One region of the Micromonospora marincola genome, then DNA from elsewhere that is predicted to be linked to it. Evidence: predicted binding sites of a transcription regulator. Region 1 holds the regulator's gene; the other holds the start of a gene.
The links. The regulator HrcA, encoded in region 1, represses chaperone genes, less so after heat shock. The targets are predictions, from matches to a motif close to GGTTNGCACNCTCNNNNNGAGNGTGCNAACC.
Positions count from the first base shown of each region.

Region 2: groES (co-chaperone GroES) is a predicted target of HrcA. The motif match lies at 2,263-2,293, and genes of this name have one in related genera.

Region 1 covers NZ_JAXCFT010000010.1:26,917-32,612, reverse strand. The annotation lists gene SM450_RS20640 (SDR family NAD(P)-dependent oxidoreductase) at 1-39, shown strand, start outside; gene ppk2 (polyphosphate kinase 2) at 91-1,002, shown strand; gene SM450_RS20630 (16S rRNA (uracil(1498)-N(3))-methyltransferase) at 1,004-1,738, opposite strand; gene dnaJ (molecular chaperone DnaJ) at 1,740-2,885, opposite strand; gene hrcA (heat-inducible transcriptional repressor HrcA) at 2,958-3,983, opposite strand; gene SM450_RS20615 (DUF4870 domain-containing protein) at 4,193-4,876, shown strand; gene hemW (radical SAM family heme chaperone HemW) at 4,920-5,696, opposite strand, start outside.
Region 2 covers NZ_JAXCFT010000006.1:59,956-65,651, forward strand. The annotation lists gene SM450_RS16015 (sugar ABC transporter substrate-binding protein) at 1-186, opposite strand, end outside; gene ybaK (Cys-tRNA(Pro) deacylase) at 363-842, opposite strand; gene SM450_RS16025 (THUMP-like domain-containing protein) at 938-2,170, opposite strand; gene groES (co-chaperone GroES) at 2,428-2,742, shown strand; gene groL (chaperonin GroEL) at 2,813-4,459, shown strand; gene SM450_RS16040 (sulfite oxidase) at 4,584-5,696, shown strand, end outside.

The sequences.
Region 1 (5,696 bases):
ATCGTCGACCTGAACGGCGCCTCCTACCTGCGGAGCTGACCTCCCCATCCGGCGCGTCGGACCCCGCGTGGCGGGGTAGGTACGTGCGGTATGGCCGACACCGAGTTGCTTGACCTCACCGCCGACTACCGGGTGGTCGACGGGCACGACGACGATCCCGTGCTGCTGCGGCCCGACGGCAGCCCGGTCGAGACGTGGCGTGACGACTACCCCTACGAGCAGCGCCTCGACCGGGAGGAGTACGACCGCCAGAAGCGCCTGCTCCAGATCGAGCTGCTCAAGCTCCAGGACTGGGTGAAGGAGAGCGGCGAGCGCCTGGTGATCCTCTTCGAGGGGCGGGACGCCGCCGGCAAGGGCGGCACCATCAAGCGCTTCATGGAGCACCTCAACCCGCGGGGCGCGAGCGTGGTCGCCCTGGTCAAGCCGGACGAGCGGGAGGCCGGGCAGTGGTACTTCCAGCGGTGGTTGGCGCACCTGCCGACCGCCGGCGAGGTCGTGCTCTTCGACCGGTCCTGGTACAACCGGGCCGGCGTGGAGCGGGTGATGGGCTTCTGCTCCCGGAACGAATACCTGGAGTTCCTGCGGCAGGCCCCGGACCTGGAACGGATGCTGGTCCGGTCCGGCATCCGGATGGTGAAGTTCTGGTTCTCGGTGTCCCGCAACGAGCAGCGGACCCGGTTCGTGGTGCGCAAGGTCGACCCGGTCCGGCAGTGGAAGCTCTCCCCGATGGATCTCGCCTCGCTCGACCGCTGGGACGAGTACACCGAGGCCAAGGAGGCGATGTTCTTCTGGACCGACACCGCGGACGCGCCGTGGACGGTGGTGAAGAGCAACGACAAGAAGCGGGCCCGGCTGGAGGCGATGCGCCACGTGCTGCACCGGTTCGACTACGACGGCAAGGACGTCGACGTGGTCGGCACGCCCGACCCGCTGATCATCGGCCCGGCGGGGCTGGACCTGGGCCCCGAGGAGCAGCCGGTGCCGATCTTCCCGCGCCCCTGACCTACCAGCGGCCCAGGCGGGCGGCGAGCACGCTGAGCGCGGCCACCCCGGCGGTGGAGGTGCGCAGGACCGACGGGCCGAGGCGGACGGTACGCGCGCCGGCCTCGGCGAACGCGGTCAGCTCGGCCGGGGCGACGCCGCCCTCGGGGCCGACCACGAGCACGATCTCACCTGTCGACGGCAGCTCGACAGTGGTCAGCCGCTCGTCTGCCTCCTCGTGCAGCACGAAGGCGGCACCGGCGCCGGCGATGCGCCGGGCCACCGTGGCGGTGGACTCGTCCGGGGCGCCGGCCACCACCGGCAGCCACGGGCGACGGGCCTGCTTGGCGGCTTCCCGGGCGGTGGCCGTCCACTTCTCCCGGGCCCGTACGCCCCGGTCGCCGCGCCACTGGACCACCGAACGGGACGCCGCCCAGGGCACGATCTCGTCCACCCCGACCTCGGTCATCGCCTGCACGGCCAGCTCGCCCCGGTCGCCCTTGGCGATCCCCTGCGCCACGACCAGCCGGGGGACGCTCGCGTCGGCGTACCCCCGGGAGGTGATCCGCGCGTCGAGCGTGCCCCGGCCGACGGCGGTGACGAGCGCGGCGGCGGTGCCGCCCCGGCCGTCGGCGAACAGCAGTTCCTCGCCGACGCGCAGCCGCTGCACGGTGGCCGCGTGGTGGCCCTCCGGGCCGTCGAGCGTCACCGTGTCGCCGGTGGGCAGCGCCTCGACCAGGAACAGCGGCGCCGACACCTCAGGCGTGCCCGTTGAAGGCGTCGCGCATCCGGGAGAAGAAGCCGCCCTGCTTGGTCAGCTCGGCGACCTCCTCGCCACGGGTCTTGGCGAAGTCGCGCAGCATCCGCTCCTGGTCGGCGTCGAGCTTGGTCGGGGTGCGCACGTCCAGGTGGACGTAGAGGTCGCCCCGGCCGGTGCCGCGCAGGTGCGGGACGCCACGGGCGCGCAGCCGCAGCGTGCTGCCGGGCTGGGTGCCCGGCTTGACGTCGACGACCTCCTCGCTGTCGAGCGTCTTGATGGTCAGTCGGGTGCCGAGCGCGGCGGCGGTCATCGGCACGGTCACCCGGCAGTGCAGGTCGTCGCCCTTGCGGGAGTAGACGTCGTGGGTCCGCTCGTGGATCTCGACGTAGAGGTCGCCGGCGGTGCCGCCGCCCGGGCCGACCTCGCCCTGCTGGGCCAGCCGGATCCGCATGCCGTCCTCGACCCCGGCGGGGATCTTGACGGTCAGCGAGCGCCTGGTGCGCACCCGGCCGTCGCCGGCGCAGGTCGGGCAGGGGTGCGGGATCGTGGTGCCGTAGCCCTGACAGACGGTGCACGGCCGGGCGGAGACCACCTGACCGAGGAACGTCCGCTGCACCGACTGCACCTCGCCGCGACCACCGCACGCCTCGCAGGTGGCCAGGTGGGTGCCGGCGGCCGTGCCGGCGCCGGAGCAGGTGGTGCAGAGCACCGCGGTGTCGACGGTGATCGGCGCCTCGACGCCGAAGGCGGTCTCGTTGAGGTCGAGCTCCAGCCGCAGGATCGCGTCGGCGCCCGGCCGGGTACGCGGCCGGGGACCCCGGCTGCCGCCCGCCGCGCCGCCGAAGAACGCGTCCATGATGTCCTGGAAGCCGACGAACGGGCCGGCGCCGCCCGGACCGCCCGGACCGCCGGCGCCACCGCCGCCCGGGGCGAGCGGGTCGCCGCCCAGGTCGACGATCTGCCGCTTCCGGTCGTCCGAGAGGACCTCGTACGCGGCGTTGATGTCCTTGAACTTCTCCTGTGCCTCCGGGTCCGGATTGACGTCCGGGTGGTACTGCCGCGCCAGCTTGCGGTAGGCACGCTTGATCTCGTCGTCGGAGGCGTCCCGGCTCACGCCGAGAATGCCGTAGTAGTCCCTGGCCACTGCGTTCGGTGTCCTCATGTTCGTCTCGCGTTCGCCGGTCGTCGGCCGCAGCCGGCCGTCGGCCCTGACTGGTCAGTTCTGGGCCAGCAGTTCGCCCACGTAGCGTGCCACGGCCCTCACCATGGCGATATTGCCGGGGTAGTCCATCCGGGTCGGCCCGAGCACCCCGAGCCCACCGACGATCGTCGCACCCGGGCCGTAGCCGGTGCTGACCACCGAGGCGGCCCGCAGGTTGTCGATCTCGTTCTCGTCGCCGATGAGCACCCGGGTGGCATTGCTCGGCTCCGTCTCGCCGATCAACTTGAGCAGCACGACCTCCTCCTCGAGCGCCTCCAGGATGGGGCGCAACGAACCCTGGAAGTCGAGCAGGCCACCCCGGGTGAGGTTCGCGGTGCCGGCAAGCGCGATCCGCTCCTCGTGCCGTTCGACGAGCGTCTCCAGCAGCACGGTGGAGAGCGTGGTCATGGCCGGACGCAACTGTGGCGGGGACTCCTCGACGAGCGCCTGCACAAGCGGCGGCGTCTCGGCCAGTTGACTGCCGACAAGCTTCTCGTTCACCAGCCGGCGCAGGTCGGTGACGTCCTCGGCGGGGATCGGGGCGGGCAGCTCGACAAGCCGCTGCTCGACCCGGCCGGTGTCGGCGATCATGACGACCATCAGCCGGGTGGTGGAGATCGGCACCAGCTCCAGGTGCCGCACCTTGGACCGGGCCAGGCTGGGATATTGCACCACGGCGACCTGCCGGGTGAGCTGGGCCAGCAGCCGGACGGTGCGATGCACCACGTCGTCGAGGTCGACCGCGCCGACCAGGAAACGCTCGATCGCCCGGCGCTCGGCCGGGCTGAGTGGCTTGACCCGGGAGAGCCGGTCGACGAAGAGGCGGTAGCCGCGGTCGGTGGGCACCCGGCCGGCGCTCGTGTGCGGCTGCCGGATGTAGCCCTCCTCTTCCAGCACCGCCATGTCGTTGCGCACGGTCGCCGGCGAGACGCCGAGCTGGTGCCGTTCGACAAGGGCCTTGCTGCCCACCGGCTCCTGCGTGTGGACGTAGTCCTCGACGATGGCGCGCAGCACGGCGAGCTTGCGGTCGTCGAGACCCATCTCCCCACCTCCTGACGCACCTCGGCCGGGCGACCCGCGGCATCCGCCGGGCGGCTGGCACTCGACTGTAGCGAGTGCCAGTCTACGTCGGCAGTCCCGCCGACGCGATGATCGCCCGACGGACCCCGGGTGCGGCCCGCCGCACAGTCGGCCGGGGCGGGTCCGAACAGCCCTGGTGCCGCTTGCCCGTGGGACCTACCGTGACGTGCATGACTGAACCTCCTCGCCCGCCCGGAGCGGGGGACCCCGGCCCCCAGCCCGACCCGACCGCGCCGTCGGCGCCCTACGGCTCGTCGCCGGCCCACGAGCCCCCCACCGCACCACTGTCCGGGGCACCGGGCGGGGGCGGCTATCCCCCGCCCGGTGACTATCCGCCCCCGGGCGGCCAACCTCCGGCCGGCGGATATCCCCCGCCGGGTGGCTACCCGCCGCCGGGTGGCTACCCGCCGCCGGGTGGCTATCCCCCGCCGGGTGGCGGTGCGCCGGGTTACGGCGCGCCCGGCGCCGGCTATCCCGGCGGTGGCGCGTACGGCCCGCCGGTCGGCTACGCCAACAACGACGACAAGACCTGGGCCCTGGTGGCGCACTTCGGTGGGGCGGCCGGGATGCTGATCGGCGGCGGCGTCCTGGGCTGGGTCGCGCCGCTCGTGGCCCTGCTGGCGCGGGGCAACCAGTCCCCGACCGTCCGGGCGCACGCGGTCGCCGCGCTCAACTTCCAGCTCATCTGGTCGGTCATCGCGCTCGTCGGCTGGATCCTCACCTGCATCCTGATCGGCCTGGTGATCGGCTTCGGCGCCATGATCGTCGGGATCATCTTCGGCATCCTGGCCGGGGTGAAGGCCAACGAGGGCCAGCTCTACCGCTATCCGATGTCGGCCAGTCTGATCAAGTGACCCGCTCCGGCCGGTCCCGCGCGGCGGGACCGGCCGGATCCGGTCAGGGCAGCAGGTCGCGGACGACCGCGTCGGCAAGCAGCCGGCCGCGCAGGGTGAGCACGGCCCGGCCCTCGGCGTACGCCCCGGCGTCGAGCAACCCGCCCGCCCGGGCCCGCTCCGCGCCCGCCCGGCCGGTCTCGTCAAGCACGTCGAGCGGCAGCCCGGAGGCGAGCCGCAGCCGCAGCATCACGTCCTCCATGTGCTGCTCGTCGGCGGTGAGCCGCTCCCGGGCCAGCGCCGGCGACGCGCCGCCGGCAAGCCGCGCCGCGTACGCGCTCGGGTGCTTGACGTTCCACCAGCGCACCCCGCCGACGTGGCTGTGCGACCCCGGGCCCAGGCCCCACCAGTCGGCACCGGTCCAGTAGAGCAGGTTGTGCCGGCACGCCCCGGCCGCCGAGCGGGCCCAGTTGGACACCTCGTACCAGGAGAAACCGGCCGCGCGCAGCGCCTCCTCGGCGGCCAGGTAACGGTCCGCCGCCACGTCGTCGGAGGGGTACGGCAACTCGCCCCGACGCATCCGCGCGGCCAGCCGGGTGCCGTCCTCCACGATCAGCGCGTACGCGCTGACGTGGTCCACCCCGGCCTCGACCACCCGCGCCAGCGAGGCGGCGAAGTCGTCCGCCGTCTCCCCCGGGGTGCCGTAGATCAGGTCCAGGTTCACGTGGTCGAACCCGGCGTCCCGCGCCTCCGACGCGGCGGCGGTGGCCCGGCCCGCGCTGTGCCGCCGGTCGAGCACCGCCAGCACGCCCGGCGCGGCGGACTGCATGCCGAGCGAGAT
Region 2 (5,696 bases), on a different contig from region 1:
GAGGTACTTGCGGTCCGCGCCCTCCCAGCGGGCGGAGGACTTGCTGTCCGGCAGGATCACGCCGATCTTCGGCTTCTTGTCGTTCGAACCGCCGGACTGGTCGGAACCGCCGTCGTCACCGCAGGCGGCCAGGCCGCCGGTCGCGAGGAGGCTGACGGCCGCGAAGGTGAGGAAGCCCTTGCGCATGTGCACGGGTCCTTTCGGGGGTGGGGGAGTTGCGTTCGGTTGTTTTGTTGTGTCCGGCAACGTATTCCGCGCTTCCCGCCCTCCGCAAGAGTGCCGAGGTCAGAAGTTTGTTGGCGGCGGTAACAATTCAGCAACGCGGTTGTCACCCGGTCGACACCAAGGGAAGAACCGCTCGTTCAGCGCCCAGCCACGGGGGCGGTCACGGCCCCGGTCAGCGCGACCAGATCGGCCGGGGCGAGCTGCACCTGCAAACCCCGGCGGCCGGCCGAGACGTACACCGTCTGGTGCGCCAGCGCGGAGGTGTCGATCACGGTCGGCAGCGCCCGGCGTTGCCCGAGCGGGCTGATCCCGCCCCGCACGTACCCGGTCGCCCGCTCGGCCGCGATCCGGTCGGCAAGTGCGGCCCGCTTGCCGCCGACGGCGGCGGCCAGCGCCTTCAGGTCCAACTCGCCGGTCACCGGCACCACCGCCACGGTCAGCCCGCCGTCGACGTCTGTGACAAGCGTCTTGAACACCCGCTCCGGCGGCGCCCCGAGCGCGGCGGCGACAAGCGCGCCGTAGTTCGGCGCGTCCGGCGAGACGTCGTACGGATGTGTGCTGTGCGCGATCTTCCGCCGGGTCAGCAGCGCGGTCGCCGGAGTGCCCTGTCCCGCCATGACCGCCAAGCTAACCCGGCCGTCGCTCCGCGGCGAGCCGGAACGTCCGGGCCGTCGCTCCGCGGCGAGCCGGAACGGCCGGTCGGGGACGGCGATCAGCCGGCGGCCGGTACCGGCCGGCAGATCAGCACCGTGGGCGCGCCGGCCACCCGGGTCAGCACCAGGCTGGCCGCCTCGTCGCCGGCCAGCCGCAGGTCGCGGCGCAGCTTCTCCGGCTCCAGCGCCGACCCGCGTTTGCGGATCTCCACCCGGCCGACCCGGCGCTCCCGCAGCAGGGCGCGCAGCCGCTTCAGTGAGAACGGCAGCACGTCGGTGATCTCCAGGCAGCGGGCGAACGGGGTGCGGCGCGCCGCGTCCGCGTAGAGGTAGGCGATCGACGGGTCGGCGAGGGTGCCGTCGAGGTCGGCGGCCAGCTCCGCGACCAGGTGCGCCCGCACCACAGCCGGGTCCGGGTCGTAGAGGAACCGCCGGACCGCGCCCACCTCCGCTTCGTCCGCGCCGGTGCCGGTGAGGTGATAAGAAGGGGCCCCGCCTATACCGGAGGCGTTAACCGGGGGCCCCTCCTTCTCCCGCAGCAGGGTGGCGCGGCGCGGGACGTCGGACAGGGCGCCGCACCAGAGGGTGGCCTCCACCAGGTCGCCGTCGACGCTCACCCACTCCGCCTCGGCGCCGGCCGGGATCAGCGCGTGGTCCAGGCCGGGCGCCACCTTGACCACGGTGTGCGGCACCCGCGCGGCCAGGTCGGTGACGAAGCCCCACGGCGGCGAGTAGGCGTTCGGGTCGAAGATGCGCCGGCCGGTGCCGGTGCGCCGTCGCGCCGGGTCGCAGAACGCGCCGTCGACCCGGCTCACGTCGAACGCCGTGGCGTCACCGCACTCGACCGTCACCAACCCGGCCAGCCCGGCCGCCTCGGCGTTCGCGGCGGCCATCGCCGCGGTCACCGGATCGGCCTCCACCGCGTACACCCGGATGCCGGCGCGGGCCGCGGCGAGCGCGTCGGCGCCCAGCCCGCACCCGAGGTCGGCGAGCGTGGTCACGCCCGCGGCGCGCAACCGGGCGGCCCGCCGGTCGGCGACCACCCGGCGGGTGGCCTGCTCCAGCCCGGGCCGGGTGAGGAACATCCGGGCCGCCGCCGCGCCGAACTTGCCGGCCGCCAGGCGGCGCAGCTCCGCCTGGGTCAGGGCCGCCGCCGCGAGGTCGCCCGGGATTCCGGCCGAGCGCAGCGCGTCGGCCGCCGTCAGCGGGTCACCGCCGGCCACCCGCTCCGCCGCGGCGAGCGCGGCCGACCCCTCGGCGGTACGCAGGGCGGCGAGCTGGTCGAGATCCACCCGGCCATTGTCCCGGCCGGCCTCGCGGGGCGACACGGCGGACGACGCGCTGGCACTCTCCTTGACGGAGTGCTAGCCGAGGAATAACCTGCGATTAGCACTCTCACCCTGAGGGTGCCAACGCCCGGGCCCTGGTGCCCGGGGGTTGAACGCCAGGCGGACCGGCACCCGCGACGACGGCCCCGCCCGGTGGCATGTGGCAGATTGACGCTGGTCGGCGTGCCGACCGGTAACGACACCAAGTACCCCAGGAGGGTATGCCCGTGACTACCGCGACCAAGGTTGCGATCAAGCCGCTCGAGGACCGCATCGTGGTGCAGGCGAACGAGGCCGAGACCACCACCGCCTCGGGCATCGTGATCCCCGACACCGCCAAGGAGAAGCCGCAGGAGGGCACCGTCCTCGCTGTGGGCCCGGGCCGGATCGACGACAAGGGCAACCGCGTGCCGGTCGACGTGAAGGTCGGCGACACCGTCCTCTACTCGAAGTACGGCGGCACCGAGGTCAAGTACGCCGGCGAGGAGTACCTGGTGCTCTCCGCCCGCGACGTCCTCGCGGTCATCGAGAAGTAAGCAACCGATCAGTGTCGTTGCCCCGGTCCGGCTCGCCGGGCCGGGGCAACGACGCTTCGAAGGGATACTGATGGCAAAGATCCTGAGCTTCTCGGATGACGCCCGGCACCTGCTCGAGCACGGTGTCAACGCCCTCGCGGACGCGGTCAAGGTCACCCTCGGCCCCCGCGGGCGCAACGTCGTCCTGGACAAGAAGTTCGGTGTGCCCACGATCACCAACGACGGCGTGACCATCGCCAAGGAGATCGAGCTCACCAACCCGTACGAGAACCTCGGCGCGCAGTTGGTCAAGGAGGTGGCGACCAAGACCAACGACGTCGCCGGCGACGGGACCACCACCGCGACCGTGCTGGCCCAGGCCATGGTCCGTGAGGGCCTGCGCAACGTGGCCGCGGGCGCCAACCCGACCGGCCTGAAGCGGGGCATCGACGCGGCGGCGGCCAAGGTCTCCGAGGCGCTGCTCGGCAAGGCCACCGAGGTGGCCAGCAAGGAGTCGATCGCGCAGGTGGCGACCGTCTCCGCGCAGGACGCCACGATCGGCGAGCTGATCGCCGAGGCGATGGAGCGGGTCGGCCGCGACGGTGTGATCACCGTCGAGGAGGGCTCCGCGCTCACCACCGAGCTGGACGTGACCGAGGGTCTCCAGTTCGACAAGGGCTTCATCTCGCCGAACTTCGTCACCGACGCGGAGGGGCAGGAGGCGGTCCTGGAGGACCCGTACATCCTGATCACCACGCAGAAGATCTCGGCGATCGAGGAGCTGCTGCCGCTGCTGGAGAAGGTCCTCCAGAACAGCAAGCCGCTGCTCATCATCGCCGAGGACGTCGAGGGCCAGGCCCTGTCCACGCTCGTGGTCAACGCCATCCGCAAGACCGTCAAGGTCTGCGCGGTGAAGGCCCCGGGCTTCGGCGACCGGCGCAAGGCGATGCTCCAGGACATGGCGATCCTGACCGGCGCCGAGCTGGTCGCCCCGGAGCTGGGCTACAAGCTCGACCAGGTCGGCCTGGAGGTGCTCGGCACCGCCCGTCGCGTCGTGGTCGACAAGGAGAACACCACTGTCGTCGACGGTGGCGGCCAGTCCGCCGAGGTCGCCGACCGGGTCGCCCAGATCCGCAAGGAGATCGAGGCCTCGGACTCCGACTGGGACCGGGAGAAGCTGGCCGAGCGGCTGGCGAAGCTCTCCGGCGGCATCGCGGTGATCAAGGTCGGCGCGGCCACCGAGGTCGAGATGAAGGAGCGCAAGCACCGCATCGAGGACGCCATCGCCGCGACCAAGGCCGCGGTGGAGGAGGGCACGGTCCCGGGTGGCGGCGCCGCTCTGGCCCAGATCCTGCCGGTTCTCGACGACGACCTGGGCTTCACCGGTGACGAGAAGGTCGGCGTCTCGATCGTGCGCAAGGCGCTCGTCGAGCCGCTGCGCTGGATCGCCCAGAACGCCGGCCACGACGGCTACGTGGTGGTGCAGAAGGTCGCCGGCCAGGAGTGGGGCACCGGCCTCGACGCCGCCGTCGGCGAATACGTCGACCTGGCCAAGGCCGGCATCCTCGACCCGGTGAAGGTGACCCGCAACGCGGTCACCAACGCCGCCTCGATCGCCGGCCTGCTGCTCACCACCGAGAGCCTCATCGTGGAGAAGCCGGCCGAGCCGGAGCCGGCCGCCGCCGGTGGGCACGGTCACTCGCACGGCCACGGCCACCAGCACGGCCCGGGCTTCTGACCCGAGGAGTACGGCCCGACCTCAGGGCACACCGCCGAGCCGGCGGTGTGCCCTGAGCCGTATTCGCTTACGGAACGCTGACGGAATTGGCGGCGGACCCGGCCGGTCGACCAGACTGGGCTGCGTGAGCACGATCTCCCGCCGTTCCGCGGCCCTGGCCGGTGTCGTCGCCGCCGTGGTGGCACTCGGCATCGCCGAGCCGGTGGCCGTCCTGACCGGTCCCCGGTCCGCCCCGCTGATCGCCGTCGGCGGCCTCGTGGTCGACCTGGTGCCCGAGCCGCTCAAGCAGTTCGCCATCGACCTCTTCGGCACGTACGACAAGATCGCGCTGTTGGTCGGGACCGCGCTGCTGCTGGCCGGCTTCGCGGCGCTGCTCGGTGTGGCGGCGGCCCGGCGGCTGGCCGTCGGCCTGGCCGGCATCGGCGCGTTCGCCGTGCTCGGGGTCGCCGCCGCGCTGACCCGGGCCGGCGCGAACGGGTTCGACGCGCTGCCCTCGCTTGTCGGCGCCGCCCTCGGCGGGCTCACGCTCTGGGCCTTCATGGCCGGCCCGCTGCGGCCGGACCGCGACCCGGCCGCCCCGGCGACGTTCTCCGGCGGCGCCACCGGACCCGCGCCGCCGTCGCCCGGACCTACGCCGCCTCCGGCGGTCACAGAGCGGAGGCCGTCGCCCGGGCCCACGCCGCCTCCGGCGGTCCCCGGACCCGCGCCGCGGCACCGGCCGCCGCCGCCTCCGGCGGTCGCCGCGCTCGCGCGCGAGGAGGAGACTCCGGGTGGCTGGGAGCCACTGGAGAGTCGTGACGCGGAGTCCCGACGCCGGTTCCTGCGCGGCGCCGGCCTGCTGACCGGCGCGGCGGCGGTGGCCGGGCTCGGCGGTCACTGGCTGGCCGGCCGGCGGGGCGTCTCGGCGGCCCGGGCGGCGGTGACGCTGCCCGCGACACCGGCGCCACAGGTGCCGGCCGGCGCGGATCTGTCCCTGCCCCGGCTCGCCCCCTACGTCACGCCCAACCGGGAGTTCTACCGGATCGACACCGCGCTCGTGGTGCCGCAGGTGGACCCGGTCACCTGGCGGCTACGCATCCACGGGCGGGTCCGCAACCCGATCGAGCTGAGCTTCGACGACCTGCTCGCCCGGCCGATGGTCGAGCGCTACGTGACGCTCGCCTGCGTCTCCAACGAGGTGGGTGGCGACCTCATCGGCAACGCCCGCTGGCTCGGCGTACCGCTCAAGGAACTGCTT